One region of the Mesorhizobium sp. B264B1B genome, then DNA from elsewhere that is predicted to be linked to it. Evidence: predicted binding sites of a transcription regulator. Region 1 holds the regulator's gene; each other region holds the start of a gene.
What was found. The regulator PhoB, encoded in region 1, activates phosphate uptake and scavenging genes when phosphate is short. The targets are predictions, from matches to a motif close to TGTCATNNANCTGTCAT.
Positions count from the first base shown of each region.

Region 2: a site for PhoB is predicted at 5,008-5,024, ahead of phnC (phosphonate ABC transporter ATP-binding protein). Genes of this name have one in related genera too.
Region 3: a site for PhoB is predicted at 6,366-6,382, ahead of phnF (phosphonate metabolism transcriptional regulator PhnF). Genes of this name have one in related genera too.
Region 4: a site for PhoB is predicted at 5,532-5,548, ahead of LB547_RS00520 (esterase-like activity of phytase family protein). Genes of this name have one in related genera too.

Region 1 covers NZ_JAIUIS010000008.1:83,623-91,524, reverse strand. The annotation lists gene pstS (phosphate ABC transporter substrate-binding protein PstS) at 1-226, shown strand, start outside; gene pstC (phosphate ABC transporter permease subunit PstC) at 292-1,281, shown strand; gene pstA (phosphate ABC transporter permease PstA) at 1,285-2,136, shown strand; gene pstB (phosphate ABC transporter ATP-binding protein PstB) at 2,133-2,936, shown strand; gene phoU (phosphate signaling complex protein PhoU) at 2,962-3,669, shown strand; gene phoB (phosphate regulon transcriptional regulator PhoB) at 3,689-4,378, shown strand; gene LB547_RS17795 (ROK family protein) at 4,386-5,627, opposite strand; gene xylF (D-xylose ABC transporter substrate-binding protein) at 5,887-6,927, shown strand; gene LB547_RS17785 (sugar ABC transporter permease) at 7,070-7,902, shown strand, end outside.
Region 2 covers NZ_JAIUIS010000009.1:46,360-54,261, forward strand. The annotation lists gene LB547_RS19340 (sugar phosphate isomerase/epimerase family protein) at 1-460, shown strand, start outside; gene phnE (phosphonate ABC transporter, permease protein PhnE) at 714-2,072, opposite strand; gene phnE (phosphonate ABC transporter, permease protein PhnE) at 2,075-3,031, opposite strand; gene phnD (phosphonate ABC transporter substrate-binding protein) at 3,090-3,998, opposite strand; gene phnC (phosphonate ABC transporter ATP-binding protein) at 4,090-4,938, opposite strand; gene LB547_RS19365 (DapH/DapD/GlmU-related protein) at 5,200-5,817, opposite strand; gene phnL (phosphonate C-P lyase system protein PhnL) at 5,814-6,521, opposite strand; gene phnK (phosphonate C-P lyase system protein PhnK) at 6,586-7,362, opposite strand; gene LB547_RS19380 (alpha-D-ribose 1-methylphosphonate 5-phosphate C-P-lyase PhnJ) at 7,359-7,902, opposite strand, start outside.
Region 3 covers NZ_JAIUIS010000009.1:55,425-63,326, reverse strand. The annotation lists gene LB547_RS19425 (aldo/keto reductase) at 1-475, shown strand, start outside; gene LB547_RS19420 (ABC transporter substrate-binding protein) at 812-1,807, shown strand; gene LB547_RS19415 (sugar ABC transporter ATP-binding protein) at 1,870-3,423, shown strand; gene LB547_RS19410 (ABC transporter permease) at 3,420-4,388, shown strand; gene LB547_RS19405 (zinc-binding alcohol dehydrogenase family protein) at 4,451-5,470, shown strand; gene phnF (phosphonate metabolism transcriptional regulator PhnF) at 5,594-6,328, opposite strand; gene phnG (phosphonate C-P lyase system protein PhnG) at 6,460-6,921, shown strand; gene phnH (phosphonate C-P lyase system protein PhnH) at 6,921-7,532, shown strand; gene LB547_RS19385 (carbon-phosphorus lyase complex subunit PhnI) at 7,535-7,902, shown strand, end outside.
Region 4 covers NZ_JAIUIS010000001.1:119,710-127,611, reverse strand. The annotation lists gene LB547_RS00540 (ATP-dependent helicase) at 1-753, shown strand, start outside; gene LB547_RS00535 (hypothetical protein) at 940-1,254, opposite strand; gene LB547_RS00530 (trimethylamine methyltransferase family protein) at 1,378-2,931, opposite strand; partial or broken gene LB547_RS00525 (GcvT family protein) at 2,944-5,354, opposite strand; gene LB547_RS00520 (esterase-like activity of phytase family protein) at 5,667-7,157, shown strand; gene LB547_RS00515 (MATE family efflux transporter) at 7,324-7,902, shown strand, end outside.

The DNA of each region.
Region 1 (7,902 bases):
GCCGATGACGTCGGCGACCTGGATCCTGGTCTACAAGAAGCCCGGCGACGTGGCGGCGACCGGTGAAGCGCTCAAGTTCTTCGCCTGGTCCTACGCCAAGGGCGACGACATGGCCGGGGCGCTGGACTACGTTCCGATCCCCGACGCGGTCGTCAAGAGCGTCGAGGACATGTGGGCCAAGGACATCGTCGGCGAAGACGGCAAGCCGCTCTATTCCGCCATGTAATCCCTGCTGAACGAGGAGGGCGCTTCACGGCGCCCTCCCTGTCTTCCTTGAAACGCGAGGGCCAGATGACCGCCGTCTCCGAAGCCATGCCATCGTCGGCCGCCATGCGGGCCAGGGAAGCGACGGTCCGACGCTTCGCGCTCACCGATACGATTTTCCGAACGGCGACACGCTTTTCCGCCATCCTCGTCCTGCTCATCCTCGGCGGCGTGGCGATTTCGCTGTTTGCCGGCTCGTGGGAAGCGCTGTCGAAATTCGGGTTCTCCTTCCTGACGACCGAATCGTGGAACCCGGTCACCGAGAATTTCGGAGCGCTGGCCCCGATCTACGGAACCATCGTCACCGCCGCCATCGCTATCCTGATCGCCGTTCCCATCGGCATCGGCATCGCCATCTTCCTTACCGAACTCTGCCCGCGGCCACTCCGACGCCCCATCGGCATCGCCGTCGAGCTGCTTGCCGGCATACCCTCCATCATCTACGGCATCTGGGGCCTGTTCGTGTTCGCGCCGTTCCTGCAGACGACGGTGCAGCCCTTCATCATCAAGCTTTTCCACGACGTGCCGGGACTCTCCAGCCTGTTTGCCGGCCCGCCCTACGGCATCGGCCTTCTGACCTCGGCGATGATCCTTGCCATCATGGTCCTGCCCTTCATCACCTCGATCACCAAGGATGTCTTCGACACGGTGCCGGCGGTGCTGAAGGAATCGGCCTACGGCATCGGCTGCACGACCTGGGAGGTCACGCGCCGCGTCGTCATCCCCTATACCCGCGTCGGCATCATGGGCGGCGTCATGCTCGGCCTCGGCCGCGCGCTCGGCGAAACCATGGCGGTAACCTTCGTCATCGGCAACGCCCACCGCATCAGCGGCTCGCTGTTCGCGCCCGGCACGACGATCTCGGCGACCATCGCCAACGAGTTCACCGAAGCCGACGGCGATCTCTATACGTCTTCGCTGGTGGCGCTCGGCCTGATCCTGTTCGTCATCACTTTCCTGATCCTTGCCCTTGCGCGCTACATGCTGCTGCGCATGGACAGCCGCACGGGAGCCTGACCGATGTCGACGGCCACATCGCTTCACAATCGACGCAAGCGCAGGAATGCCGTGATGATGACGCTATGCGTCACGGCGGCGGGCATCGGCCTGGCCTGGCTGGCGCTCATCCTCGGCGCACTGCTCTATAAGGGCCTGTCGGGTGTTTCGCTCTCTGTGTTCACCGAAATGACACCGCCGCCCGGCGATGCCGGCGGCCTGCTCAATGCCATCTACGGCAGTATCATGATGACAGTCATCGCCGTCATCGTCGGCACGCCGATCGGTGTCCTCGCTGGGACCTACATGGCCGAATATGGCCGCTTCTCGCGCCTCACCACCGTCGTGCGCTTCATCAACGACATCCTGCTGTCGGCACCCTCGATCATCGTCGGCCTGTTCGTCTACGAGCTGCTGGTGCGGCCGATGGGACATTTCTCGGCGATCGCCGGTGCCGTCGCGCTGGCCATCCTGGTCATCCCGGTCGTCGTGCGCACCACCGAGGACATGCTCAACCTCGTGCCGAACGCCCTGCGCGAGGCCGGCGCCGCGATCGGCGCGCCGCGCTGGGTGGTCATCCGCTCGGTCGCCTACCGTGCGGCGCTGTCGGGCATCGTCACGGGCATATTGCTGGCCATCGCCCGCATTTCCGGCGAGACGGCGCCGCTGCTCTTCACGGCGCTCAACAACCAGTTCTGGTCGAGTAATCTCAATGCGCCGATGGCCAGCCTGCCCGTCACCATCTTCCAGTTCGCTCTCAGCCCCTACGAGGAATGGCAGCAGCTGGCGTGGACCGGCGCACTCATAATCACCCTTACGGTTCTCGGGCTGAGCATCTTCGCCCGCAGCCTTACCGGACGCAGAGAGGACAGATGAAACCGATGTTGTCCACCGAATTGAACACGCCCGAAGTCGCGGTCGAGAAAGCCAAGATCGAGGTCAAGAATCTCAATTTCTACTATGGCCAGTCGAAGGCGCTGAAGGATATCAGCCTGTCGCTGCCCGAGCGCAGCGTCACCGCCTTCATCGGGCCTTCGGGCTGCGGGAAGTCGACGCTGCTGCGCGTCTTCAACCGCATCTACGAGCTCTACCCGAGGCAGAGCGCCGAGGGCCAGGTGCTGCTCGACGGCCAGAATATCCTCGACCGCTCGCAGGACCTCAACCTGCTCAGGACCAAGATCGGCATGGTGTTCCAGAAGCCGACGCCGTTCCCGATGTCGATCTACGAGAACATCGCCTTCGGCGTCAGGCTCTATGAGAAGCTCAGCAAGGCGGAGATGGACGGCCGTGTCGAGCAGGCGCTGAAGCGCGCGGCACTGTGGAGCGAGGTCAAGGACAAGCTCAACGCCAGCGGCCTCAGCCTTTCGGGCGGCCAGCAGCAGCGCCTCTGCATCGCCCGCACGGTGGCGGTGAAGCCGGAGGTCATCCTGCTCGACGAGCCTGCCTCGGCGCTCGATCCGCTGTCGACCGCCAAGATCGAGGAGCTGATCGATGAGCTGCAGGCCGACTATACGATCGTCATCGTCACCCACAACATGCAGCAGGCGGCGCGCGTGTCGAAGCAGACCGCGTTCATGTATCTGGGCGAGTTGGTCGAGTTCGACCGCACCGAGAAGATCTTCACATCGCCCCGCGAGAAGCGCACGCAGGACTATATCACCGGCCGCTTCGGCTGATCCCAGGCATACGAGGACCAAGATCATGGCCGAACACACAGTCGCAGCCTTTGACGAAGATCTCGGACAGATCAGCAGGCTGATCCGCGACATGGGCGATCTCGCCTCATCGATGGTCGGCGGCGCCACCAAGGCGCTCCTGAATTCCGACAACGCGCTCGCCCAGCGCGTCGTCTCCGACGACGCCATCATGGACGCGCGCCAGCGCGAACTCGACGACCGCGCCATCACCCTGATCGCCAAGCGGCAGCCCATGGCGGACGATCTGCGCCATGTCGTCGGCTCGATCCGCATGGCGGGCGATCTCGAACGCATCGGCGATCTCGCCAAGAACATCGCCAAGCGCGTCGGCACCGTCGGCCTTGCCGCCACGCCGCGCGACCTGTCGCACTCCATCGACGCCATGGCGCAGCTTGTGCTGATCCAGGTGCAAGGCGTGATCGAGGAGTATGCGGCGCGCGATGCCGCGGCACTTGCGAAGCTGCGCGCCGACGATGAACGCATCGACGTCAAATACACGTCGGTCTTCCGCGAGCTGCTGACCTACATGATGGAGGATCCGCGCAACATCACCGCCTGCACGCATCTTTTGTTCTGCGCCAAGAATCTCGAGCGCATCGGCGATCACGTGACCAACATTGCCGAAAATGCCTATTATGTGCTGACCGGCACGCAATTGCCCGCCAATCGCCCGAAGCAGGACGAGACGGCGATGTCGGCGCCAGCGGCTTGACGGCAGGGGTGACCAGTCGATGATCGCGCCACGCATCATGGTGGTGGAGGACGAGGAGCCGCTGGGTGTGCTGCTCCGTTACAATCTGGAATCGGAGGGTTATCAGGTAGAGGTGGTGACGCGCGGCGACGAAGCCGAGATCCGCTTGCAGGAGAATGTCCCTGACCTTCTTGTGCTCGACTGGATGGTGCCGGCGGTGTCCGGCATCGAGCTCTGCCGCCGTCTCCGCATGCGGCCCGAGACCGAGCGGCTGCCGATCATCATGCTGACGGCGCGCGGCGAGGAAAGCGACCGGGTGCGCGGTCTCTCCACCGGCGCCGACGACTATCTGGTCAAGCCGTTCTCAACGCCGGAATTCATGGCACGCGTCAAGGCGCTGCTGCGCCGCGCCAAGCCCGAAGTTCTGTCCAGCGTGCTCAAGGTCGGCGACATCGTGCTCGACCGTGAATCGCACCGGGTCTACCGCAAGAAAAGCGAGATCCGGCTCGGGCCGACCGAGTTCCGCCTGCTCGAATTCATGATGCGACATCCCGGCCGCGTGTTCTCGCGCAGCCAACTGCTCGACAATGTCTGGGGCGAAACGATCTATATCGACGAGCGCACCGTGGACGTGCATGTCGGCCGGCTGCGCAAGGCGGTCAACAATGGCCGCATGCCTGACGTGATCCGCACCATTCGGGGCGCGGGGTATGCGATTCGCGAAGACTAGGGATATGTCACGCAACGTTCTCGCCCACGCCTGATTTCGCCTGTGCCCCCGGCGCGAAAATCTCCTGGTCGACGAAGGTCAGCGCGCGCATGGCGCAGCCCTCGCGGATCAGTGGCAGTTCGTTCGGCTCGGTGTCGAAGGAAATCGATTTCGAGTGCTGGCCGCCGGCGGTCTGGGCAATGGCCTCGCGCAGAGCCGGCTCGATCAGGTCGAAGGCGGCGGCGCTGACGCCGACCATGGCGACCGGCGCCGGATCGATCAGCGCGAACAGGCTGCCAAGGCCGTAACCCAGCGCCTCGCCGGCCTTGCGGTAGGCTTCGCGCTCCGGCCCGTCCTTTTCGCGCGCCGAGGCCGCCAGGGTGCGCATGTCGGCGTCGCTGACGTCGACGGGCTCGGTGTCCTCGCCAAGCTGCCTCGCGTTGCGCCAGATGGCATAGTTGCCGGCATAGGCCTCGACGCAGCCGCGCCGCCCGCAGCGGCAGAGCGCCCCGCCGGGGCGATGGATCATGTGGCCGAACTCGCCTCCGGATGAATGGGTGCCGGTGAACAGTTCACCCTTCAGCACCAAGCCCATGCCGATGCCGTGCGACAAAAGGATGGCGATGAAGTCGTCGCGGTAGCGCTGGGGATCGCGCCAGCGCAGCGCCACCGCCATCATGTTGCAATCGTTCTCCATGGTGGCGGGAATGCCGAACTCGGCCTCCAGTATGTCGGCGAAGGCGATGTCGGTCTGCGGCGTGATCGGCGACCACAGCATGGTGCGCGCATCCGTGTCGGTGATGCCCTGGATCGCCAGCGCGATACGGGCGATGCTGCCGACGTCGAGGTCGGGATCCTCGAACCGCCGCCTGACGATGGCCACGCATTCGCCGATCAGCGCCTCGCGCGACAGGGTGAGCGTGTCCAGCCGGCGCTGCTCTTCAGATATCACCTGGCCGGCATAGTCGATGACGGCGACGGAGAGAAAATTCAGCGACAGCACCACGGTCATCACCGCCGCGGCTTCAGGGTTGAGGCTGAGGCCGACCTGCGGCCGGCCGCGTTTCAGCGCACCGGCCTCGCTCGGCTTGCTCTGCGCCAGGATGCCTTCGCCAATCAGGTCGGAGGAGATCGCCGATATGGTGGAATGGCTGAGCCCGGTGGTCGCGGCAATCTCGGTGCGCGAGGGCTGCCCGGCACGGCGCACGGCCGCGATCACCATCGCCCGGTTGCGTCGGCGCAAATCGTCGTGGCGGATTCCGACCGACATGTTTCTCGCATCCTCCCCGTCGCCGCGTTCTCTCCCCAGGATCCCGACGACCGTCAAATACTGGCAGAACCGGCCTTGGCTGTCATTATTTATTCCGGAGCTCGAAAAAAATTCACGAGGACATCAAAATACATCAGAATCGACGTTGACAGCGTTCCGACGATGGACCAGTGTTTTTTCGAGGCTCGAAAAAATAGAGCCTTTGTGCCGGCCTACGGGCCTGTTTGGTCGCGCCATACGCGGCGCAGGGAGGATTAAGATGAAGAGATTCACAGCCGCCATCCTGGCGGGTGTCGCCATGTCGCTGACGCTCGCGTCGGTCGCGCAGGCGAAGGACAAGGTCATCGGCGTTTCCTGGTCGAACTTCCAGGAAGAGCGCTGGAAGACCGACGAGGCCGCCATGAAGAAGGCGATCGAAGCCGCCGGCGACAAGTATATTTCCGCCGACGCCCAGTCCAATCCCGGCAAGCAGCTCACCGACGTCGAGAGCCTGATCTCCCAGGGCGCCAATTCGCTGATCATCCTGGCGCAGGACGCCTCCGCCATCGGCCCGGCGGTGCAGAAGGCGCTCGACGAAGGCATTCCGGTCGTCGGCTATGACCGCCTGATCGAGAACAAGGACGTCTTCTATCTGACCTTCGACAACAAGGAAGTCGGCCGCATGCAGGCCCGCGAAGTGTTCAAGGTGAAGCCGGAAGGCAACTACGTCTTCATCAAGGGCTCGGGTGCCGATCCGAATGCCGATTTCCTGTTCTCGGGCTCCATGGAAGTGCTCAAGGACGCCATCGACAGCGGCAAGATCAAGAATGTCGGCGAAGCCTATACGGATGGCTGGCTGCCGGCCAATGCGCAGAAGAACATGGAGCAGTTCCTGACCGCCAACGACAACAAGGTCGACGCGGTCGTCGCGGCCAATGACGGCACTGCCGGCGGCGTCGTCGCGGCGCTGACGGCTCAAGGCCTGGCCGGTACCGTTCCGGTCTCGGGCCAGGACGGCGACCACGCGGCGCTGAACCGCATCGCGCTCGGCACGCAGACCGTGTCGGTGTGGAAGGACGCGCGTGAACTCGGCAAGAATGCCGCCGAGATCGCCTCGCAGCTGGCCGACGGCAAGAAGATGACCGATATCGCCGGCGTCAAGGACTTCACAACGCCCGGTGGGAACACCGTCAAATCGCTGTTCCTGACCCCGGTTGCGATCACCAAGGACAATCTCAACGTCGTCATCGACGCCGGCTGGATCAAGAAAGACGAGGTCTGTGCCGGCGTCGCGGCGGGCAGCGTAGCGGCCTGCAACTGATCTTCCATTTCATGCGATGAACGCCGCGGCTGCCAAGCCGCGGCGTTTTTTCAAGAAAATTTGTTTTTCCGCCCCGGGCGGGTAACTTCTAGGCTGGCTTCCGGCATCCCGCATCGGACGGGCAGGCCGGCGGGAGAAAATCATGACCGATACGACGTCCAACCCGCAGGCCGACACCGCGCGTGCGTCGGAACTCGGCGCCGTCGCCCGGTTCCTTAAGGCGACCGAGATCGACACGCGCATGCTCGGCATGATCGGCGCGCTGCTGCTGATCTGGATCGGGTTGCATGTCTTGTCCAGCCTGCGTCTCGGCGTCAATCCGCTCGATTTCGACAGCCGTACCTTTCTCACGCCGCGTAATCTGTGGAACCTGTCGGTGCAGACCTCGGCCGTCGCCATCATGGCCTGCGGCATGGTGCTGGTCATCGTCATGCGCAATATCGATCTGTCCGTCGGTTCCGCCGAAGGGTTGATCGGCATGGTCATGGGCTTCGCCCAAGTGCATTTCCTAGTGCGCTTCGTCGGGCTTGAGCTTGGCAACCCATGGATCTGGGTGCTGGCGCTGGTCATCGGCCTGGTGCTCGGTCTGTTGATCGGCGCCTTCCAGGGCTTTGTCATCGCCTATCTCGAAGTGCCGGCCTTTATCGTGACGCTGGGCGGGCTTCTGGTCTGGCGCGGTGCGGCATGGTGGGTTACCAGCGGCCAGACGGTGGCGCCGCTCAACGCGACGTTCCAGCTGATGGGCGGCGGCCCGGCCGGATCGATCGGCGCGACCTGGAGCTGGGTGGTCGGCATCGCCGCCTGCCTTGCGGTGGTGCTTGCGCTGTTCAACGGGCGGGTACAGCGCAAGCGCTTCCGTTTCCCGCTGCGTCCGATCTGGGCCGAGACGCTGATCGGCGTGGTCACCTGCGCCGTCATCATGGGCGCGGTTTGGCTGGCCAATTCCTATCCATGGCCTGTCGGCATCGTGAACAG
Region 2 (7,902 bases), on a different contig from region 1:
CGCCATCGGCGATCATGCAGGCAAGAGGAACGTCACCATCGGGCTCGAGGCGCTCAACCGCTTCGAATGCTATCTCCTCAACACGATGGCCGACCTGTCGGAGCATATCGATGCCATCGACCGGCCGCACATCAAGGCGATGTACGACACCTTCCACGCCAATATCGAGGAGGCAGACCCGATCGGCGCCTATACGAAGCATCGCAGGAATGTCGTGCATATCCATATATCGGAGAACGATCGCGGCGTGCCGGGGCGCGGCAACATCCCCTGGAAGGAAACATTCTCGGCCATCCGCAAGAGCGGCTACGACGACTGGCTGACGATCGAGGCGTTTGGACGTTCGCTGAAGGATCTCGCGGCGGCGACCAAGGTGTGGCGCGATTTTTCCGAGAGCCCGGAAGCGGTTTATCGGGATGGATATAAGCATATCAAGAACGGGTGGAAGAAGGCCGCCTAGGTGCCTTGGTCGGGCGATAGTGACGCGAACAAGACCTGCGTCGGCGACCTTTGGCGGATAGAAAGAAGCCTCGGCCTAGGGCGACAGGCGTCAGCCAGGACGGCCTGGCGCCATTCCTCTCCCCCGTCGATCGGGGGAGAGGTGGCGGGCGGCGCGGGCCGGGGGGGCGGGGGAGAGGTGAGCGCAGCTCGACGGAGTGGGGGTCGATCCTTGGCGCGGCACTATACGATGCCCGTGCTTATGCGTCACAAGGTTAGCCCTGCTCGGCCTGCAACCTGTTGTAGTCGTGAATCGTCCGGCTCAGCCTGCGGCGCAGGAAATTGGAAATGTTGTCGAAGATGAAGACCACGACCAGCGTCAGCAGCACCATGTAGAAGACGTTGGCCCAGTTCGAATTGGTGCGCATCGCTTCCCACAGTTTCAGACCGATGCCGCCGGCGCCGACGGCGCCGATAATGGTTGCGCCCCTGGTGTTGGATTCCCACTGATAGAGCGTCTGGCTGATGAACACCGGCACCACTTCCGGCAGTACGCCGTAGCGCTGCACCAGAAGACGGTTGGCGCCTGTCGACACAACACCTTCGCGCGGCTTGTCATCGATGTTCTCCAGCGCCTCGGAATAGGTTTTGCCGAGCGTGCCGATCTCGGTGAAGAAGATCGCGGCGCTGCCGGCCAGCGGACCCGGTCCGAAGGCGCGCGTGAAGAACAGTGCCCAGATCAGCATATCGATGGAGCGCATGAAGTCGAAGAAGCGCTTGAGCAGCTGGTTTACCAGCCGGTTGGGGGTGATGTTGCGGGCGGCGAAGAAGGCGAGCGGGAAGGCGACGATGCCGCCGAGCGCGGTGCCGAGAAAGGCCATGACGATGGTCTGCAACAGCTTTGTCCAGACATCGCCATGCTGCCACTGCGCATTGTTCCAGATGTTGTTGCCGGCGAGCGCCAGATTGGAGGTGCCCGCTTTCAGCTCGGGGCCCGACGTGATCAGTGACACCACCTCGCCGGCGGATTTTCCGAAGAAGGGCGAGCGTGTGTCGAAGACGAAGTTCGCCCAGCCGAGAAAGCGCTTGCGGATCCTGACGCGATCGGGGGCGACGCGGACCTCGCCGGCGAAGCCCATGTCGGCGACGACCTCATCCTCATGCACGGTGACCCAGTCGGGAACAGGTCCCGAGACCAGCGGCTTGCCGCTGTCCAGCGCCACCGCCACGCTCGTCCCAGCGGCGACGATCGTTGCTCGTGCCTTGTCGAAGGTGACCGACTTCGCCGTGCCGTCGATCAGGACCGTCACCGAACCGTCGGCGTTGGTCTTGACCCAATCCGGGTGGGGATTGGGGCCGAGTACAGAAAAGCGGGGGTATTTGGCCGTTATCTGCGGCTCGTCGAGGCGGAAGATCGGCTGCACGTCGTAACTGATCCACTGGGTCAGGAACAGCGGCAGCCGCTCCCAATGCGATTCCCGCAGCACTTGCGGCAGATTGAAGAACCACAGCGCGTAGAGCAGGTAGAGCAAGATGCCGCCAAGCAGCAGCAGCGGCCCGAAACGCTTGTGGAACGGCCGGCGGAACACTTGCGGGAAGCGTTCCTCGATCGACTGGATTTCGGCGGCGGTCATGATCAGGCGCTCATCACAAAGGCCTGTTCGCCGACCAGCTTGCGGCGCAGCCAGGCGGAGAACTGGTCGACGATGAAGATGGTCGTGAACAGGAGCAGCACCAAGGCTATCGTCTTGGCGCCGAAGCCGCGCGAGATCGACAGCTTCAGCTCCTCGCCGATGCCGCCGCCGCCGACCGCGCCCATGATGGTGGAGATGCGCACGTTGATCTCGATCCTGAGCAGCGTATAGGACATGAAATTGGGCAGCACCCGCGGCAGGCCGGCAAAGCGTACCCGTTCGAACCAGTTGGCGCCGACGGCCCGCAGGCCTTCCTCGGCGCGCATGTCGATGTTCTCGTTGATCTCATAGAACAGCTTGCCCAACGCGCCGATCGAATGCAGACCGATGGCGATGATGGCGGCGATCGGACCTATCGAGACGATGGCCGCGAACAGGCCGGCGATGACGATCTCGGGAAAAGCCCGCAGCAGTTCCATGAAGCGCTTGACGACAAGCCGCAGCAGCGGATGCGGCGTCAGGTTGCGCGCCGCGATGAAGGAGAACGGCACGGCGAAGACGAAACCAATTGATGTCGAGACCAGCGCCACGTTAAGCGTGGTCAGCATCAGCTCGAAATATTCGGGGATGTAGAAGCCGCCCCAGACATAGGCGCGGCCGAGGGGAAAGTTGAATTCCTGCGTGCCGGTGTCATGCGGGGAGGCGATGTCGAACAGCGCCCGCCAGACATCGTTCCAGTCCTTGGGAACGAGCCAGCTCAGGAAATCCAGTATGTGCGGAAGCCGGTCGAAGAAGTGTCCGGCATTGGCATCGTCGGCGAACCACATGGTGCCGCCGAGTGCGACCAACAGCAGGCCGACGCCGATGGCGGTGTAGAGCCGGCGCAAGGAGGTCTGGCGACGCCAGGCGTCGGCCATCTGGTGCGTGGCGCCGGAAGGAGCTGTCAGGGAAAAGGTCATGGTCGGAGATGCAAGAAGGGCGGCGTTTTCTCGACGCCGCCCTTCCTGACTTCTGCCTTTAGCCGCCGATGGCTGCCTTACGGGCTTCGACGATGACGTTATAGAAATCCGCCTTCACCGGAACGTAGCCGGTAAAATCACCGCCTTCGACGCCTTCGAAGCAAGCCTTGTCCTTCTTGGGCAGGTCGGTGAAGAAGGCCGCCAGCTTGGCCGTCATCTCGTCGCCGAGCGCCGTGCGCACGACCAGCGGACCGTTCGGGATCAGGCCCGAGCGCCAGACCTCGACGAAGTCGTTGGGGTCGACGGCGCCCTTGGCGACTTCCTTGTGGAAGGTGCCGGAGGTGTAGCCGTCCTTGAAGTCGCCGATGCCGGAGGAATCGTCCACCGCCACGTCGACCTTGCCGTCACGCACGGCGAGCACATTGTTCTCATGGCCGCCATTGAACTGGGTCGAGGCGAAGAAGGTCTCGTTCGACGCGCCCGTGTCCTTCGGAATCTGCGTCAGCGGGATCAGGTAGCCGGAGGTCGAATCCGGATCGGCGTAACCGAGCTTCTTGCCCTTGGCCGACTTGATGTCGGTGATGCCGGAGGACTTCAGCGCCAGGCCGATCGAATAGTAGCCGGTCGCGCCGTCGGTCTGCTGGGTTGTGAGGATCGGGGTTACCGCCTTGGGATCCTTGAGGACGACGCTGGCATAGCCGGAAGCGCCGAGTTCGGCAAAGTCGAGCGTGCCGCCGAGCAGGCCCTGGATGACGCCGTCATAGTCGGCGGCCGGGAACAGCGAGACCTTCTCGAAGCCGAATTCAGCCTTCAGGTGATCGGCCAGGCACTGGTAGTTGCGCAGCCGGTCGGTTTCGTTCTCGCCGCCGAGGATGCCGACGCGGAATTCCTTCATATCGGCGGCATGCGCCGCGCCGGTGGCCATTGCAAGCACCGAAACGGCGCTGAAAACCATTTTCCTGAACATCTGATTTCTCTCCTGTAGGTTCCGGCCCCGCGCCGGCGGCGTTGGTGATTTTGACGGGTGCCCTGACGCGGGCTGGCGATCCAGGTCGCTCTCAGTAACCCGGGAATGCGGGTTCGAGCGGTCCGGCGGATGCGGCGATCTTTTGCTTGAAGGCAACGCTGGTCGAGGTGATGGCCTCGGATATCTCGCCGCCATTGCTGTCGGCGCCATAGACGAGACGGACGGCCTCGCGGTTAAGCTCCTCCGGCGGCCCGTCGAACACGACCTTGCCCGCGGCCATGCCGATGATGCGGTTGCAATAGGTGCGGGCGGTGTCCAGCGTGTGCAGGTTGGTGACCACGGTGATGCCCTCGCGCAAATTGATGTCCTGCAGCGAATCCATCACCACCTTGGCATTGAGCGGGTCGAGCGAAGCGATCGGCTCGTCGGCCAGGATCACTCGGGGCTGCTGCATCATGGCGCGGGCAATGGCGACACGCTGCTGCTGGCCGCCCGACAAGGTGCCTGCGGGCTGCAGCGCGGTACGGGCGATATCGAGCCGCTCGAGGGCGGCGACCGCCTGCGCACACTCGGTCCGCGAGAACATGCCGAAAAGGTTCGACAGGGTCGGACGATGGTTCAGCCGGCCGAGCAGCACATTGGTCAGCACGTCGAGGCGCGGCACAAGGTTGAATTGCTGGAAGATCATGGCGCAGTCGCGCTGCCAGCGCCTGAGCGGCGAACCGCGCAATTGCGAGACCTCGGCTCCGTCGAAGAAAATCGATCCATGGCTGGGATCGATGAGGCGGTTGATCATACGCAGAAGCGTCGACTTGCCGGCGCCGGAACGGCCGATAACGCCGACCATCTGACCCTGCGGGATCGAGATGCTGACATCGTTAACGGCGGTGTTCTTGCCAAATCGTCGGGTGACGCCGCGGATTTCGAGCGTGGCTGACATGGTGCGTTCCCGTCCAGTCGCGGTTGAAGGTCCTGTTGACCCTCGCTAGCGCAGCGCCATGAACCTGCGGTGTCGGATTGATGTCAGTTTTGTTACCACCCACAGCCGTGTCGTGCGCGATCAGGCCAGGACCAATCAGTTCCTCGAAGTGCTTCCATGTCCCTGAAGCTGCGGAAGGCAGGCGGCTCGAGAAGACAGCCCCCTGCCCGAACTCTATGTAAGGAATGCGAATAGTGAGCAGCCCTATTCCATTCACCACCGTCATCCACCGTATTTTTCCAGGAAAGCTTCGGCCTCGAGCTGACGGAAATCGTCGAGTGCGGCGCGCAGCCTCGCATGGTCCCAATCCCACCAGGCAAGCGCCTGGTAGCGCTCGGCGGTGCGGCGGTCGAAGCGCTCGCGGATCGGCTTTGCCGGCACGCCGGCGACGATGGTGTAGGGAGCGACATCCTTCGATACCACCGCTCCGGCGCCGACCGCGGCACCGTCGCCAATGGTGATGCCGGGCAGGACCGTCGAGCCGTGGCCGAGCCAAGTGTCGTGACCGATGAAAATACGCCTGGCGCGGCGCTCAGCGAAGAAGTCGCTCTCGTGTTCGGCATCGTCCCAATAGTCCGATGCGCGGTAGGTGAAATGGTGCAGCGTCGGTCGCCAGGTCGGGTGGTTGGTGGCGTTGATGCGCACGCTTGCCGCGATGTTGGAGAATTTGCCGATCGTCGCACACCAGACGGCGCAGTCCTGCATCATGTAGGAATAGTCGCCGAGTTCGCTTTCCGAAACCCGACAGCGGTCGGCGATTTCGGTCCAGCGGCCGAGCGTCGAATTCTCCACGTCCGCCGTCGGGTGGACCAGCGGCGTCTCCGACAATTTCCTGCTCATGCGGCGAGCTTTCCCGGGGCGAAGGCGGTGACGTCGATGATGCGGTCGGCCACCGACGCGCGCACATCATGGTCGTGGAAGATGCCGAGCAGGGCGACGCCTGCCGCCTTCTTGGCGGCGATGAGTTCGATCACCACATCGCGGTTCCTTGCGTCGAGCGAAGCGGTCGGCTCGTCGAGCAGCAGGATCGGGTGCCCGGTGATGAAGCCACGCGCGATGTTGACGCGCTGCTGCTCGCCGCCGGAGAAGGTCGCCGGCGGCAATGCCCAGAGTTTTTCCGGCAGGTTAAGCTGCGCCAGCAGGGCGCGCGCCTTGCTTCTTGCTGCTTCGCGATCCTCACCGCGCTCTACGAGCGGCTCAGCGACGACGTCGAGCGCCGATACGCGGGGCACGGTGCGCAGGAACTGGCTGACATAGCCGATGGTCTGGCGGCGCACGGCAAGCACGGTGCGCGGGCTGGCGCTGGCAAGGTCGATCAGCCCGTCTTCGTGCGTGACGATGATCTGGCCTTCGTCGACGGCGTAATTGCCGTAGAGCATCTTCAGGATCGAGCTCTTGCCGGCCCCGGACGGGCCGCCGAGCACGGTGCATTCACCGGCGCGGATCGAGAAGGAGACACCGGCGACGACAGGCAGTTTGATGCCGTCGCGCAGATGCATGGTGAAGCTCTTGGCGACGTCGGAAACAACGAGAGGCGTCGGCATCAGAAGGTACTCCAATCGTTATTCGTTTGCGGGCAGGACAGAGGGGGGTGACTTGGCGCCATCGTCAAACCTGCAGAATCGAGGAAACAAGCAATTGCGTGTACGGCGCGCGCGGGTCATCGAGCACGCGGTCGGTGAGGCCGCTTTCGACAACGCGCCCGTCCTTCATCACCATCATGCGCTGTGACAAAAGCCGGGCCACCGCGAGGTCATGGGTGACGACGATGGCGGCGAGGCCGAGATCGGTGACGAGGCCGCGCAAGAGATCGAGCAGGCGCGCCTGCACCGAGACGTCGAGGCCGCCTGTCGGTTCATCCATGAACACCAGCCGCGGGCCGGTGACGAGGTTGCGGGCAATCTGCAGGCGCTGGCGCATGCCGCCGGAAAAGGCGCGCGGGTCGTCGTCGATGCGGTCTTCCTCGATCTCGACGCGCGACAGCCAGTCGACGGCGGTGGCGCGGATCTTGCCGTAGTGGCGGTCGCCCACCGCCATCAGCCGCTCGCCGACATTGGCACCGGCCGACACCGTCATGCGCAGGCCGTCGGCCGGATTCTGGTGGACAAAGCCCCAGTCGGTGCGCATCAGGAAGCGGCGCTCGGCCTCGCTCATGCGGTAGAGTTCGCGGAACTGGCCGTCGCGCATGCGGTAGCTGGCGGTGCCGGATGAGGGCAACAGTCGTGTCGACAGGCAGTTGAGCAAAGTCGTCTTGCCGGAGCCGGATTCGCCCACGACAGCCAGGACTTCGCCCGGCCACAGATCGAAGGTGACGTTGTCGCAGCCGACGCGCGAGCCGTAGAATTTGGAGAGCGCCGAAACGCGCAGCAAGGGTTCTTCGGTCATTGTATCTCCTTACCCTCCCCCTTGTGGGGAGGGTCGGCGCGCAGCGCCGGGGTGGGGGCTGCCGATGGGTCGCTACCCCCACCTTCGGCGCGACCTCCCCACAAGGGGGAGGTAGGGGCGCTGCGCCGCTTCTCGCAGTGGTCGGTGTCGGAGCAGACGAACATGTGGCCGCCGTGGTCGTCGAGGATGACCTCGTCGAGATAAACGTTCTCGGCGCCGCACAACGCGCAGGGCTGGTCGAAGGTCTGCACCTCGAACGGATGATCCTCGAAGTCGAGGCTGACCACATCAGTAAAGGGCGGCAGCGCGTAGATGCGCTTCTCGCGGCCGGCGCCGAACAGCTGCAAAGCCGGCGAGCGGTGCATCTTGGGATTGTCGAATTTCGGCGTCGGAGACGGGTCCATCACATAGCGGCCCTCGACCTTCACCGGATAGGCATAGGTGGTGGCGATGCGGCCGTGCTTGGCGATGTCCTCATAGAGCTTCACATGCATGAGGCCGTATTCCTCCAGCGCATGCATTTTGCGCGTTTCGGTCTCG
Region 3 (7,902 bases), on a different contig from region 1:
TTCCGCCTACGGGCTCGGCGTCAACGAAGTCCGGATATGTCTCGACGTGATGCGTCGCGCGCCGCTCGATTGTATCCTGCTCGCCAGCCGCTATTCCTTGCTCGATCGCAGCGCCGAAGCCGAACTTTTGCCGCTCTGCCGTGCCCGACAGACTTCGCTGGTCATCGGCGGTGTGTTCAACTCAGGCATATTGGCGACCGGACCGGTGCAGGGCGCCCATTTCGACTACAAGCCCGCCAGCGGTGACGTGCTCGACCGCGTCGGCGCGATGGAGCGGATCGCCGCCGAAGGTGGTTACCCGCTCGCCGCCGCCGCGTTCCAGTTCCCCCTCCAGGAATCCTCGGTCGCCACCGTGCTGACCGGCACCGCCAAGCTGGCGAACCTGACCCGAAATCTCGAACTGCTCGATGTCGACGTGCCTCAGGCGGACTACGCCAGATACCGCCCCTACACCGTAGTGCAGGAATTGGCATGAAGTGTCCGATCCGCCCGGGCGAAGGCGTGCGATCGCGGGGCTTCACGATCCCGCGAACCGAAGAAGGAACGGGCATTCTATATTGACTAATTTATGGAATTAATATTCCATACGTTAGTCACACGAAACGGAAGCGTCGGGCAGCGTGGGGAGAGCAAGGCGCCAGTGCTGTCATGACCGCCATGCCCCGAGGATGGCATAAACACCGCTTGCATCGACCGGATCGATGCACTATCAAAATACTGCAACTGTTTTTTATTGATAAAGTTCTGTTTGGCTACGCCTATCCGAACCGAGCTTCCGTATCGTTCACCGGGCGACCTAGGGAGGAATTCCATGAAATTCGTGACCAGCATTCTCAATCGCCGCGCTGTCATGGCGCTGGCGGCCGCGTCGATGCTTGCCGGCGTCATGCACTCGGCGCCGGTTTCGGCGGCGGACGTGACCATTCCGATCATCGTCAAGGACACCACGTCCTTCTACTGGCAGATCGTCTTGGCCGGGGCCCGCAAGGCCGGCAAGGATCTCGGCGTCAACGTGCCGGAGCTCGGCGCCCAGGCAGAGACCGACGTAAACGGCCAGATCTCGATCCTCGAAAACGCCGTCGCCAGCAATCCGGCGGCGATCGTCATCTCGCCGACCGAGTTCAAGGCGCTCGGCAAGCCGATCGACGAAGCCGCAGCCAAGGTCAAGGTTATCGGCATCGATTCCGGCGCCGACTCCAAGGCCTTCACCTCCTTCCTGACCACTGACAACGTCCAGGGCGGCCGCGTCGCCGCTGACGGGCTCGCAGCGGCCATCGGCGAAGCCAATGGCGGCAAGATCGAGGGCGACGTTGCCCTGATCACCAACACGCCTGGCGCCGGCTCGCTCGAACAACGCAAGCAGGGCTTCATCGAACAGCTCAAGGCGAAATATCCGGGCCTGAAGCTGGTCGCCGACAAATATGCCGACGGCCAGGCCACCACCGGCCTCAACATCGCCACCGACCTGATCACCGCCAATCCGAACCTCAAGGGTATTTTCGCTTCCAACCTGATCATGGCGCAGGGCGTCGGGCAGGCTGTCGCCGAAAACAGCCTCGGCGGCAAGCTGGCGCTGGTTGGCTTCGACAGCGACGAGAAGCTGATCAAGTTCCTCAACGACGGCGTCATTTCCGCCCTCGTCGTCCAGGATCCCTACCGGATGGGCTATGACGGCATCAAGACCGCGCTTGCCGCCTCCAAGGGCGAAAAGGTCGAGACCAATGTCGACACCGGCGCCAACCTGGTCACCAAGGCCAACATGAAGGATCCCAAGATCGACGCGCTGCTCAACCCGAAGCTCAACTGAGCATCGGCACGCGCAACTGTTTCCGGGGCCTCTGCGCCCCGGAAACAACAGGGAGGATTGCCATGACGTCGACCGCGCAGGAACTGCATCCGGCCCCCGTGCTGGAGCCCGGCAGGACGATCCTCGAGCTGCAGGGTCTGGAAAAGCGCTATCCCGGCACGCATGCGCTGAAGCCTGTGACCCTGGCCTTCAAGGCGGGAGAGATCCACGCCATCGTCGGCGAGAACGGTGCCGGCAAATCGACCCTGATCAAACTTCTGACCGGCGTCATCCCGCGCACCTCCGGAGAGGTTGTGTGGGAAGGCAAGCCGGCTGCCCTGGCGACGCCGCACGAAGCCATGGCGCTCGGCATCAACGCCGTGCACCAGGAAGTCGTGCTCTGCCGCCACCTGACCGTCGCCGCCAACATGTTCCTCGGCGAGGAGAACTCGCGCTTCGGCATCCTCCAGCAACGAGCCATGGTCAGGGAAGCGCAGAAGATCATCGACGGTCTCGGCTTCGACCTGCCGGCGCATGTCGTGCTCGGCGATCTCACCATCGGCCAGCAGCAGCTGATCGCCGCCGCCCGAGCCACCGTGCGCGGCACCAAATTCCTGATTTTCGACGAGCCGACCGCCTACCTCACCCGCAAAGAGGCCGACCAGCTGTTCACGCTGATCCGCCGCCTGAAGGGTGAAGGCGTCACCATCATCTACATCAGCCATCGCATGGAGGAGGTGTTCGAGCTCGCCGACCGCGTCTCGGTGCTGCGTGACGGCACGCTGGTCGGCACCCGCAACATCGCCGAGACCAATGAGCCGGAGCTGGTCAAGCTGATGATCAACCGCTCGATCGAGCAGATCTATCACAAGGAGCATTTCACGCCGGGCGCCGTCATCGCCGAGGCGCGGAACCTGTCCGGCAAGGGTTTCGAGAATGTCTCTCTGTCGGTGCGCGCGGGCGAGATCGTCGGGCTCTACGGCCTGATCGGAGCCGGCCGCAGCGAATTCGTCACCACCCTCTACGGCCGCCACCGCAAATCGGCCGGCCAGGTGTTGTGGGAAGGCAAGGAGGTGCAGGTCAACTCCGAGCACGACGCCATCAAGCTCGGCATGGCGCTGGCACCGGAAAGCCGCCGCGACCAGGGCCTGTGCCTCAACCTGCCGGTTGCATTGAATCTCAACCTGCCGATCTACAAGCGCATATCGAAAAATCTGCTGATCTCGTCTGCGCAGGAGAAGGCCGAGGCGGACCGGCAGATCGCCGACCTCAGGATCAAGACGCCGACGCGCGGCGCGCTGGCCTCCAGCCTGTCGGGCGGCAACCAGCAGAAGATCGTCATCGGCAAGTGGCTGGCGCACGGCGCCAAACTGTTCATCTTCGACGAGCCGACGGTCGGCGTCGATGTAGGCACCAAGGCCGAGATCTACCGGCTGTTCAGTGTGCTGTTGTCCAAGGGCGCGGGCATCATCCTGATCTCGTCCTATCTGCCTGAGGTCTACGGACTGGCTGACACGCTGCATGTGTTCAGGCGCGGCAAGCTGGTGGCCACGCATGGTTTCCGCACCGCCGATCACGAGGACATTCTGAGCCAGGCCCTGGCCGAGAAACAAGAAAAGACGGGAGGACAGACATGAGCACCGAGGCGATCCCTGCCGAAAAGCCGAAGCGCAACTACAATGCCCTGTTCGGGCTGACGCTGCTTGGCCTGCTGCTTCTGATGTGGGTCATCCTGGCGGTCGCCACGCCGTCCTTCGCTTCGGCGCTCAATATCACCAACCTGCTGCGCCAGGGTTCTCTGATCGCCATCCTGGCCGTCGGCCAGACCTTCGTCATCATCACCGGCGGCATCGACCTTTCCGTCGGCGCCATCGTCGGCTTCGCCACCGTCATCGTCGCACTGCTGATCAATGCCGGCTGGCCGGTCTGGATCGCGGTTCTGGCGACGCTGCTGGTGGGGGTCGCCATCGGCCTGTTCCACGGTTTCGGCATCGTCAGGATGGGCCTGCCGCCCTTCATCATCACGCTGGCGACCATGACCTCGCTGCGCGGCATCGGTCTCCTGATGACCAATGGCAATTCGATATCGATCAACAGCGACGCGTTCCAGGCGTTTTCGCGCGGCTCGCTGCTGGGGATCCCCTATCTGTTCTGGATGGTGATCGTGGTTGCGCTGCCCTCCTACGTCTTCCTGCACCACACGCGATGGGGACGCTATCTCTTCTCCGTCGGCTCGAACGCGGAAGCCGCGCGCCTCTCCGGCGTCAACGTGCCGCGCACGATCTACATGGCCTATGTGCTGTCCGGCCTGTGCGCGGCCTTCGTCGGCGTGCTGCTCGCGTCCCGCATCGGCATCGGCAATCCGACGCAGGGCGACACCTACGAGCTGCAAGCCATCGCCTCGTCGGTGATCGGCGGCACGTCGCTGTTCGGCGCCATCGGTTCGGTGCACGGGCCGCTGATCGGCTCGTTCATCCTCTCCACCATCAACAACGGCGCCAACCTGCTCAACGTCAACACGTTCTGGCAGCGCGTCATCACCGGCATGTTGATCATCGTCATCGTCTACTTCGACGGCCTGCGCCGCCGAGGTGGCAAGTAAAATCGATCGCCGGCCGGGTCGAAAAATCGGCCGGCGATTCCATGAACCGACTGGATTGAAGCATGAAAGCCGTTGTCTGCCGTTCGCCCGGCGACCTTGTCGTGGAAGACCGTCCCGCGGCTGGCTCGCCGCCTCCCGGCTGGGCGCTGGTGGCGGTCAGCCATGTCGGCATCTGCGGCACCGACTACCACATCTTCGAGGGCAAGCATCCCTTCCTCGCCTACCCCCGCATCATGGGCCATGAAGTGTCGGGGACCATCGTCGAGGCGGGCGAAGGCGTTGGTCTTGCCACGGGCGAGCCGGTCATCATCAATCCCTATCTGGCGTGCGGCAAATGCATCGCCTGCCGGCACGGTAAACCCAATTGCTGTGTCCGGATCGAAGTGCTCGGCGTGCATCGCGACGGCGCCATGTGCGAACAGATCCTTATCCCGGAACAAAACCTCTATCCAGCCAACGGCCTGTCGTTGGCCGATGCCGCGGCCGTCGAATTCCTGGCCATCGGCGCCCATGCGGTGCGGCGCTCGCGTGCCGATCCCGGCGCACGGACGCTCGTCATCGGCGCCGGACCGATCGGGCTCGGCACCGCCATCTTCGCCCGCATCGCCGGGCTCGACGTGACGCTGCTCGACATGAGCAGCGAAAGGCTCCGCTTCGCCGCCAATGAACTCGGCTTCAAGACCCTCGACGGGTCGCGCGGCGCGGCATCCGATCTGGTCAGCGAAGCGACATCAGGCGAAGGCTTCGACGTGGTCTTCGACGCCACCGGGAACACCCCCTCGGTGCAGTCGGCCTTCGCTCATGTCGCGCATGGCGGGACATTGGTGCTGGTCAGCGTCGTGAAGGACGACATCGCCTTTTCCGACCCCGAGTTCCACAAGCGCGAGATGACGCTTGTCGGCAGCCGCAATGCCTTGAGGGCCGACTTTGACCACGTCGCCGCTTCGATCCGCGATGGCGCGGTGCCGCTGGCCAAGCTCGTCACCCACCGCACCACGCTTGCCGACACGCCACGTGACCTCGCCCGCTGGGCGCATGAGAAATCCGGGCTGATCAAGGCCGTGATCGAGGTAGGGGCATAACATGGCAGGCCGTGAACCCGGCCCGAATTGACCACACCCCCGCGCAGGTCGACCCCCAAACGCCAAGCCGCTGACAAGTGCGCGCGACCGGGCTGGTCTGATTCCAGCGTTAGGCCGACACGCCTACAGCGCCGACAGTTTCAGCTCCACCCGCTCCGCCGGGAAGCGCGCCTCGGCGAATTGGATCGGCCGGCCGTCCGGCGTCATGTTGACGGCCACCGTGACCAGCACGATGCCGCCCGGCTGCAGATCGAGGTCGGCAAGGTCGGAAGCATCGGCGTGACGCGCCGACAGCACCGTCGATTGCCTGAGATAATCGTCTATGCCGAAACGCTTGAGCGATGCGGTGATCGACCCGGTCTCGGCCATGGCCACATCGATGCCGGCGAAGCGCCTGGCGTCGAACCAGCCGGAAGCGCGCGACACCGGCTTCCCATCGGCCTCGCCGCGCGTCTCCAGGCGAATCACATCCGATCCCCTGGCAACGCCCAGGGCTTCGGCGACGCGCCGGCTGGCGGGCTCGACCGATGAGGCCAGCAGCACGATATGCCGCTCCGACGCCTGGCCCTGCAAGCCGGTTGAAAATCGCGTGCGCGCGCCGATCGGATAGGACAGCCGCTTGCGCGACAGCACGAAAGTGCCGCGCCCCTGCTCGGCCCGCAGTACCCCGTCTTGCACGAGCGCCGCGATGGCGCTGCGCACCGTGTGACGGTTGACGCCATAGCGCTCGGCCAGCGCCACCTCCGGCGGCAGCGCGGCATTCTCGGCAAAATCGCCGGCAGCGATCGATTGCAGGATTCGGTCGGCGATCTGGCGCCACAACGAGACGCCGCTGCGCCGCTCGATACCGTCAGCCACGTGTTTTCCGTTCACGGTTTCGCCCCTGGCCGGCCCCTGTCACGCACCCGTCATGGACTCGCGTTAGGTAATGGGTATAATTCGTATGGTTGTCTATATCAATAGATAAATTAGAAGCAAGGATGTTGCTCATGCGAGGACAGGAAGCGCGCGACCAGGCCGAACGCAAGGCGGCCATGGCAACCCTGGCGCAGTCCAGCGGCGACGACATCGTTCGCCTCTGGAACGAATCCGGCCTGCCTGCCGAGGCCGAACTGCTGCGCGGTCCCGAGACCGGCCTGGTCACCATGCGCGGCCGCATCGGCGGCGGCGGCGCGCCGTTCAATGTCGGCGAGGCCACCGTGACCCGCGCCACAGTGCGCCTGCCGTCCGGACAGGTCGGCCATTGCTATGCGCTCGGCCGCGACAAGCAGAAGGCGAAGCTGGCGGCCATCGCCGACGCGCTGTGGCAGGACCCCGCCCACCGAGAGGCGGTCGAAACGGGCCTTCTCGCGCCGCTGCGGGCTGCCTTGACCACGGCACGAGAAAGGCGCCGCGCCGAAACGGCGGCAACGAAGGTGGATTTCTTCACCATGGTTCGCGGAGAAGATTGATGGATATCGCAGCGCAATCGATCGAGGGCGGGTTCGCCGATCCGGTGTTCAACGCCCAGACGGTGTTTCGCGCCGTCATGGACGCAATGGCGCGGCCGGGCAGCGTGCAACCCTTGCCGGCCCTGGCCCGCCCGCCGGCGCCGCTTTCGGCGACATCGGGCGCGGTTGCGCTGGCATTGTGCGACAATGACACGCCGCTCTGGCTCGACCCGGCCCTGCATGCCTCGGCAGCGGTCATGTCCTGGCTCGGCTTTCACAGCGGTGCGCCGCTGGCCAACACCCCGGCCGACGCGCATTTCGCCTTTGTGGCCTCGCCGGCCGAGATGATGGCGCTCGACGGTTTCTCGCAAGGCACGCAGGACTATCCCGACCGCTCGACCACATTGATCCTGCAGGTCGGCGATCTCACGTCAGGCACGCCGCTGCTGCTCGAAGGTCCTGGCATCGAGAAGACGGCGACGATCGCGCCGGCCCGCATGCCGCGTCATTTCATCGAGCAGTGGAAGCAGAACATCAACCGCTTTCCGCGCGGCGTCGACATCATCCTGGCGGCACATGACAGCCTCGCCTGCCTGCCGCGTACGACACGCATCAAGACTACGGAGGCCTAGCGATGTATGTTGCGGTAAAAGGCGGCGAAGCCGCGATCGCCAACGCCCACAGCCTGCTCGCCGACCGTCGGCGCGGTGACCGCTCGGTACCGGCACTGCGCCTCGACCAGATCGTCGAACAGCTGGCGCTCGGCGTCGACCGGGTGATGAGCGAAGGCTCGCTTTACGATCGCGAACTCGCCGCACTCGCTATCGTGCAGGCGCGCGGCGACATGATCGAGGCGATCTTCCTGGTGCGGGCCTACCGCACCACGCTGCCGCGCTTTGGCTATACAAATGCCATCGACACCGCCACCATGCTGGTCGAACGCCGCGTTTCGGCGACCTACAAGGACCTGCCCGGCGGCCAGTTGCTTGGGCCCACCTTCGA
Region 4 (7,902 bases), on a different contig from region 1:
GCCAAAGGCCTCGAGTTCGAGACCGTTTTTCTCCCGGGTTGGGAGGAAGGCCTGTTCCCGCACCAGCGCGCGCTGGACGAAGGCGGCCGTTCCGGCCTGGAGGAAGAGCGCCGGCTGGCCTATGTCGGCGTGACCCGCGCCAAGAAGAACCTGCACATCTGGTTCGTCTCCAACCGCCGCATCCACGGCCTGTGGCAATCGACGATTCCCTCCCGCTTCCTCGACGAACTGCCTGAAACCCATGTCGAAGTCGCCGAAAGCGGCAACTCCTATGGCGGCTACGGCAATTCCTATGGCGGCGGCTCGTTCGCTTCCGGCCGAGGCGGCCAGGGGGCAGGAAGACAGAACCCCTATGGCGCCTCGCGGTTCGACAATGTCGGCGCCGAAAAATCCGGCGCCTTCTCCAACAGCTACGCCACGCCGGGCTGGCAGCGGGCGCAGCAGAACCGCACCGAGGCGACCGATCGCAACTGGGGCTCGCGCTCCGGCCACCAGGTCGAGCGCATCGGCTATGGCGAGACCGACAGCGGCTACGGCGCCGGCCGCACCTCGATCAAGGGCCGCACCATCGACGGCGAACTGGTCGCCAAATCCGTCGCCGACACACCGTCTCCGTTCAACGTCGGCGACCGCGTCTTCCACCAGAAATTCGGCAACGGCAACATCGCGGCCATCGAGGGCAACAAGCTGACCATCGACTTCGACAAAGCCGGCCAGAAACGCGTGCTGGACGGATTTGTCGCGGCGGTGTGAGAAAAATGGACACTGGCTCGGGTAAGGAGCTGGCCGAAAAATCCTGAGGTTTTCTTGTGAAAATCGAAGTAGATTTTGATGCTAATTATATTTGCGATTTCACAGCTAAAATTGATTGGAATCAATTCCAATAGCGTGGACGTCCGGAGTGAAAGGAACTTTCGGTAACCACCCGGACCGGACCGCTCAATCCACCTTCTTCTCGCCCGCCTCGCCAGCCTTGACGATATCGCCGGTGATGAACAGGATTTCCTTCAGTTCCGCGCGCCAGTCCTGCTTCCGACGCAGCAGGAATTCGAGGTCCATGCCGAAATGCTTGAACTCCTCGCCTTGCGCGTTCTTCATGATGGCGCGGGCCTGCGGGTCCTTCTCCACCGACATGCGCTGTTCATACCAGGAGATCGCTTCCGCTTCCTCGATCAGCGAGGTGATCATGCGGGCGAAGGTTCGCACCTCCTGCGACAATTCTTCGGGCGGTTCGTGGTACTGCTCGAAACCCATGTGGTCGTCCTCCCTCAATGGCTCGCAATGCGAGCAGGCACCGGCCGTGCCATGAATGCATGAGAGGTGCAGCAGGTTCCGGATCGCACCCACAATTCAGGACGATGAGAGGAACAGGCTATCTCACGAGACCGGCGCCGCCCCGCCCTGTTCGGTGCGGCGCGCGATGAACTCATCGAGCACAGCCGACGTGGCAATGGCCGTCGCCGGCGGCTCGAAATCGGCGAGGATGCGCTTCCAGATACCGGTGGCGCGTTCGGTTGCGGTCTTGGAACCGGCCTGCGTCCAGTTGCCGAAATTCGACCAGTCGGCCACCAGCGGCTCGTAGAAAGCGGTGCGGTAGCGCGCCATGGTGTGACCTGCCGAGAAGAAATGGCCGCCGGGCTGCACTTCGGCGATCGCCTCGAAGCCGATGGCATCGTCGTCGCCGGGCGTGGCGGCGCACAGTTCAGCCACCGTCTGCAACGCCTCGATGTCGGTGACCAGCTTTTCGAAGGAAACGCTCAGCCCCCCCTCCAGCCAGCCGGCGGCATGGATGCACACGGTGGCGCCTGCCAGCACCGAGCCCCACAGCGCAAACTGCGTCTCATGCGCCGCCTGCGCATCGGAGATGTTGGCCGCGCTGCCGCCGCCCGAACGCCACGGCAGGCCGGTGAAGCGCGCCAGTTGGCCGGCTCCGAGCGTCGCCTTGATATGCTCCGGCGTGCCGAAGGCCGGCGCGCCCGATTTCATGTCGACATTGGAGGAGAAGGAGCCGTAGACGACAGGAGCGCCCGGCCGCACGATCTGCGCCAGCGTCAACCCGGCCAGCGCCTCGGCATGCTGCAGCGTCAGCGCGCCGGCCACCGTGATCGGGGCCATCGCACCCGCCAGGCAGAAGGGCGTGATGATCAGGACCTGGCCCGCCCTGGCGAAGTCGATGATGCCTTGCGCCATCGGGATGTCGAGCTGGCGCGGCGAATTGGTGTTGATGACGGTGTAGCAATGGGCGCCCGAGCGGAACTCGTCCTCGGACAGCCCGCGCGCCAACCTGATCATGTCGAAACTGTCGTCGACCTGGGGGGTGCCGCGCGCGAAGATGAAGGGAAGCTTGTCCGACAGGGTCAGTTGCGCCCGGTTGACGGCGTAGTGGCGAAAACGGTTGTCGATGTCCTGCGGCTCGACGCAAGGTCCCAGCATGTGCAGCACGTCGAAATGCTGCACCAGCTTGATGAACTCCTCGAAGGCCGCCAGTGTGCCTGGTCGGCGGCCGCGTTCGAGGTCAGTGACGTTCGGCGCGCCGCACCCTGCCAGGAAGGTCATCGACCCGAGTTCCAGCGTCAGATCGCGGGAGCGGTCACCGGCATGGGTCTGGATCGATTTTGGCGCCGAGGCCAGTGCGGCCGCCACCATGTCGCGGCCGATCCGCACCATGTCGGTTTCGGGGTCGATCAGGGCGCCGGCGCGAGCGAGCAGGTCGCGCGCCTGCGGCAGCAGAACCTTGATGCCCAGCTCTTCCAGCACGCGCAGCGCCGTGTCGTGGATCGAGGCGACGTGGTCGTCCGAAAAGATTGGCTGCGGCAGGAATGGGTTCTTCAGAGAGCGGTAATTGGGCCGGCGGCTGCTCTCGCTGCCGGCCTCGCCGATGCGTCCTCGCCGGCGCTCGCGCCTGCCTTCGCGTGCCGCGTCATCGATCATCCGGAAACCTCCTCATTGCCGCATCGCCTTGCCCAAGGGATCGTAGGGCGAAGCCGGAATGACACGCGCCGGCCGCTCGGTGCCGACAATGTGCACGCAAAGCGCCGTTCCTTCCTCGGCAAAATCGTCATCCACCAACGCCAGCGCGACGCTCTTGCCGATCGTGTAGCCAAAGCCGCCGGAGGTGACGAAGCCGACGCGCCGAGCGCCGTGCCAGACCGGCTCGAAGCCGCTGGCGTCCGCGTCGATGGCATCGACTTCCAGCGTCACGATCCGTCGTGCAACACCGGCCTTGCGTTCCTTCAGCGCCGCCTCGCGGCCAATGAAATCGCCCTTGTCGAAAGCAATGAAGCGGTCGAGACCTGTCTGGCCGGGCGTGTAGCCTTGCGTGAATTCACGCGACCAGATGCCGAAGCTCTTTTCCAGCCGAAGCGCGTTGAGTGCGTAATAGCCAATCTCGGCGAGGCCGAGATCCTCGCCGGCGGCAAGCAGCGTTTCGCGCAATGTGGCATGCATGGTGGCCGGGCAGTTGATCTCGAAGCCGAGTTCGCCGGCGATGGAGAGGCGAGCCACCCTTGCCCGCACCATGCCGATGTCGAATTCGCCGCATCCCATGAATGGCAATGCTTTGGGGGAGATGTCCTGGTGCGTCGTGCGCTCGACGATCTTTCTGGCATTGGGGCCGGTGACCAGAAAGCCCGACATCGCATCTGAAATATCGGTGACGCAAACGCCTTCAGCCATATGCGCTTCGAACCAGCGCATGTGGAATTCGCGCAGATAGTAGGAGCCCATCAGCCAGTAGTCGCCATTGCCCCAGTTGAAGACGGTGAGATCGCCCTTCAGCCGCCCGTCCGGCCCGAGCATCGGCGCCAGCCTCGCCTGTCCCGCCTTCGGCAGCCTGCAGGCCAGCAGCCTGTCGAGCCAGGCCTCCGCGCCCGGTCCCGTGATCGCGTAGCGCGCATAGGCCGAGATATCGATGAGGCCGGCGGCGCGCCGGACTTGCAGCGCCTCGTCACCGACGATGTCGAAGGCGTTGGAGCGCCTGAGCGTCGTCTCCTCGCGGAATCCCATCGGCGCGAAATAGGCGGGGATTTCCAGCCCCCAGGAAGCCGTCCATTCGCAGCCCGCCGCACTCATGCCGTCATAGGCGCCGGGGCGTTTCAGCGGCCGGCCCGCAGGCAGCCGTTCGTTGGGAAAGGTCATGACGAAACGACGAGAATAAAACTGTCGCGTCGTCTGCCTGAGATATTCCCGGTTTGCGGCGAAGGCGCCGTAGCGGGCGATGTCCATGCCGAAAATGTCGGCCTGCGGCTCGCCGTGAATCATCCACTCGGCCAGCGACTTGCCGACGCCGCCGCCCTGGCTGAAGCCGGCCATGACGCCGCAGGCGACCCAGTAATTCTTCAGGCCGCGGACCGGCCCGACGATCGGATTGCCGTCCGGGGTGAAGGTGAAGGCGCCGTTGACCCATTTGCGGATGCCTGCCGTCGCCAGGCAAGGGAAGCGCTCATGCGCCTTGGCAAGTTCCGGGCCGATGCGGTCGGTGTCTTCGGGGATGAGCTCGATGCCGTAATCCCACGGCGCGCCGTCCATGTTCCAGTGCTTCGGGTTCTGCTCGTAGACGCCGAGCAGCACGCCCTTGCGCTCCTGCCGCAGATAGGAAAAGCCGTCGAGATCGACGGCCAGGCCGATCTCCTTGTCGAGGGCAGCGACTTCCGGAATGTCCTCGGTGACGAAATAATGGTGCTCCATCGGCGTCACCGGCAGTTCAACCCCGGCCATGCGGCCGAGTTGCTTGGCCCACAACCCGCCGGCATTCACGACATGCTCGGCGGTGATGGTGCGTTGCTCTGTGACGACATCCCAATGGCCGTCGGCGCGCGCCTTCAGCTCGACCACGCGGTTGCGCAGGATCACGTCGGCACCGCGCTTCCTGGCGGCACCAACATATGCATGCGTCGTGCCGTAAGGGTCGAGATGGCCCTCGTTGGAATCGTAGAGGCCGCCAAGCACGCCGGTGACGTCGACGATCGGGCAGATTGCCTTGATCTCGTCAGGCGTCACCAGCCGGGCGGTCTCGATGTCGACCGACTGGAATACCGCCCAGGCCGATTTCAGCCACTCCCAGCGCGCCGGATCGCTGGCTATGTTGACGCCGCCAGTCATGTGCAGCCCGACGTCCTGGCCGGATTCGGCCTCGATCTCGCGGTAAAGGTTGATGGTGTAATCCTGCAGCGCGGCGACATTGGGGTCGGCATTGAGCGCGTGGAACCCCGCCGCCGCATGCCAAGTCGACCCCGCCGTCAGTTCGGCGCGCTCGATCAGCGCCACATCCGACCAGCCGAACCGCGCCAGGTGATAGAGCACCAAGCGCCCACCACTCCTCCCCCGATGACGACTGCGCGGTAGTGAGACTTCAAGGCTTCCCTCCTCCACGGACTGTTCGAAACCGGAACCATATACGTACTGTACATGAGTGTCTAGTACTACGAACAGCTCCTGGACGCTGTCGAACCTGTGTCGGAACGATCGATTTTTTGGCGCGGCCGCACTTCCCCAGCAGCGTCGCGGCGGGCCGACGCGAATGCGTCACCAACTGTCATGCAAGCATCATGTTCGCGCCTTAGACCGCTTGCCGAGGGCACAAGCGGCCCTCCAGGGCGGCAGCCTCGCCGCCGCCAGGCAACCTCAGAATTCCGCCGTCCCGGCGCTTTGTCATCAAGGGGATATCCATGACGCATCTACGCTCATTCTCGTTGCGGCTGCTGGTCGCCGCGCTGGCGGCCTCGGCCGTTTCGCTGCCCGCCTTCGCCGACAGCTCGGCCAGCGTCGGCGGCGCCAGTTTCGTCAACAAGGGGCTGGTGGGGGTTGGCCGCATCCCGGCCGGCCAGCGCGACAGGTTCGGCGAGACCTTCGGCTCCGGCTCCGGCATGTCGATCGACACCGCGGGCTGGACGCATGATGCCGGCACCTACAGAGGCTCGCTGTGGCTGCTGCCCGACCGCGGTTATAACGTCGTCGGTACCACCGACTACCGGCCGCGCCTCAACACGATCAACATCGAGTTCGCCCCGGTGGCGCCAGGTGCCGCGCCCGCGGCCGGCCAGGAGCAGACCGGCGTCAAGGCGACGCTCGCCGACACCATGCTCCTGACCGACGACAAGGGCGCCGACGCCAGCGGTCTCGACCCGCTGAACGGCGTGCGTCCCGCCGCCGGCGACATGCCTGTCCTGCCGCAGGCCGACAATGGCAAGCTCGCGCTCGACAACGAGGCGATCGTGCGGCTGCCCGACGGCACCATGCTCGTCTCCGACGAATACGGTCCCGACATCTACCGCTTCTCCGCCGACGGCCGTCTGATGTCGGCGACCCAGCCTCCGGCCGCGCTCGTGCCGATGCGCCACGGCACGGCCAACTTTGCTTCCGACAATCCGGGCCCAGGTGCTGCCGAACCCGACCCAAAGGATCCCGAAACCGGCCGCCAGAACAATCAGGGCCTCGAAGGCATGGCAATGACGCCGGACGGCAAGTTCGTGATCGCGGTTTTGCAGTCGGCGACCCGGCAGGACGGCGGCGATTCGGCCTCGACGCGCCAGAACACCAGGGCGCTGGTCTATGACGCCTCCGATCTTGCCCATCTCAAGCTGGCACATGAATATGTCGTGCCGCTGCCGGTGTTCAAGGACGCCAAGGGCAAGACCAAGGTGGCTGCGCAAAGCGAGATCGTGGCGCTGTCGGACACGGCTTTCCTGATGCTGGCGCGCGACAGCGGCAATGGCCAGGGCCTGAAGGGCGAAGAGTCGCTGTATCGCAAGATCGACATTGTCGACCTTTCCGGCGCGACCGACATCGCCGGCGGTCCCTTCGATGCCGCCGACAAGCCGGTGGCGCCCAAGGGCGTGCTCGATCCGTCGGGGACGCCGGCAAGGCTGACGCCGTTCATCGACATCAACGACAAGGCCGAGCTTGCCCGCTTCGACCTGCACAATGGCGCGCCCAATGACAAGGACAACCTCTCGGAAAAGTGGGAAGCGATGTCGCTGGCGAGCGTGCTCGATCCGAAGCTGCCCGACGACTATTTCCTGTTCGTCGCCAACGACAACGATTTCCTCGCCCAGGACGGTTTCCAGGTCGGCGCGCCCTACAAGGCCGAGGACGGCGCCGATGTCGACACCATGTTCCTTGTCTTTCAGGTCACGCTTCCCGGCCTCGCCAGGAAGTAAGCATCTTGCCGGAGGCGCCAGGCGGGCCTCCGGCCCGACAAGCATGATCGGATGCACGACGGCGTGCCTTACCCGCCATCGCTCCTTTCTCCAGGGTGCATCCCGGTCGGGCCTGCGGTATCCTGCGTGCCGGACTCAAAAGAACCAGCTTTGCCGGATTGCCGCCATGGATGAAAAGATGCCCGCGCGCCGGCGCACCGGTGACCTGACCAGCGGCCCCATTCCGCGCACGCTCCTGCTGTTCGCCCTGCCGGTGCTCGGCTCCAACGTGCTGCAATCGCTCAACGGCTCGGTCAACGCCGTCTGGGTCGGCCGCTTCCTCGGCGAATCCGCGCTCACCGCCACCTCCAATGCCAATCTGGTGCTGTTCCTCATCCTCGGCACGGTGTTCGGCATCGGCATGGCGGCCACCATACTGGTGGCGCAATCGGTCGGCGCCCGCGACCTACCCGAGGCGCGCCGCATCGTCGGCACCAGCGCCACCTTCTTCTTCTTCGTCTCGGTGCTGTTCGCCGTCTGCGGCTGGATCTGGGTAGACGCCATTCTGGGCGCGCTCGGCACACCGCCCGACGCCTTGCCGCTGGCGCGCTCCTATTTGCGCATCATCTTCGTGGCCGTGCCGATGATGAACCTTCTGTCCTTTGTGATGACGGTGCTGCGCGGCGCCGGCGATTCGCGAACGCCGTTCTTTTTCATGGCGCTCGCCGTCGTGCTCGACATCATCTTGAACCCACTGCTCATCCGC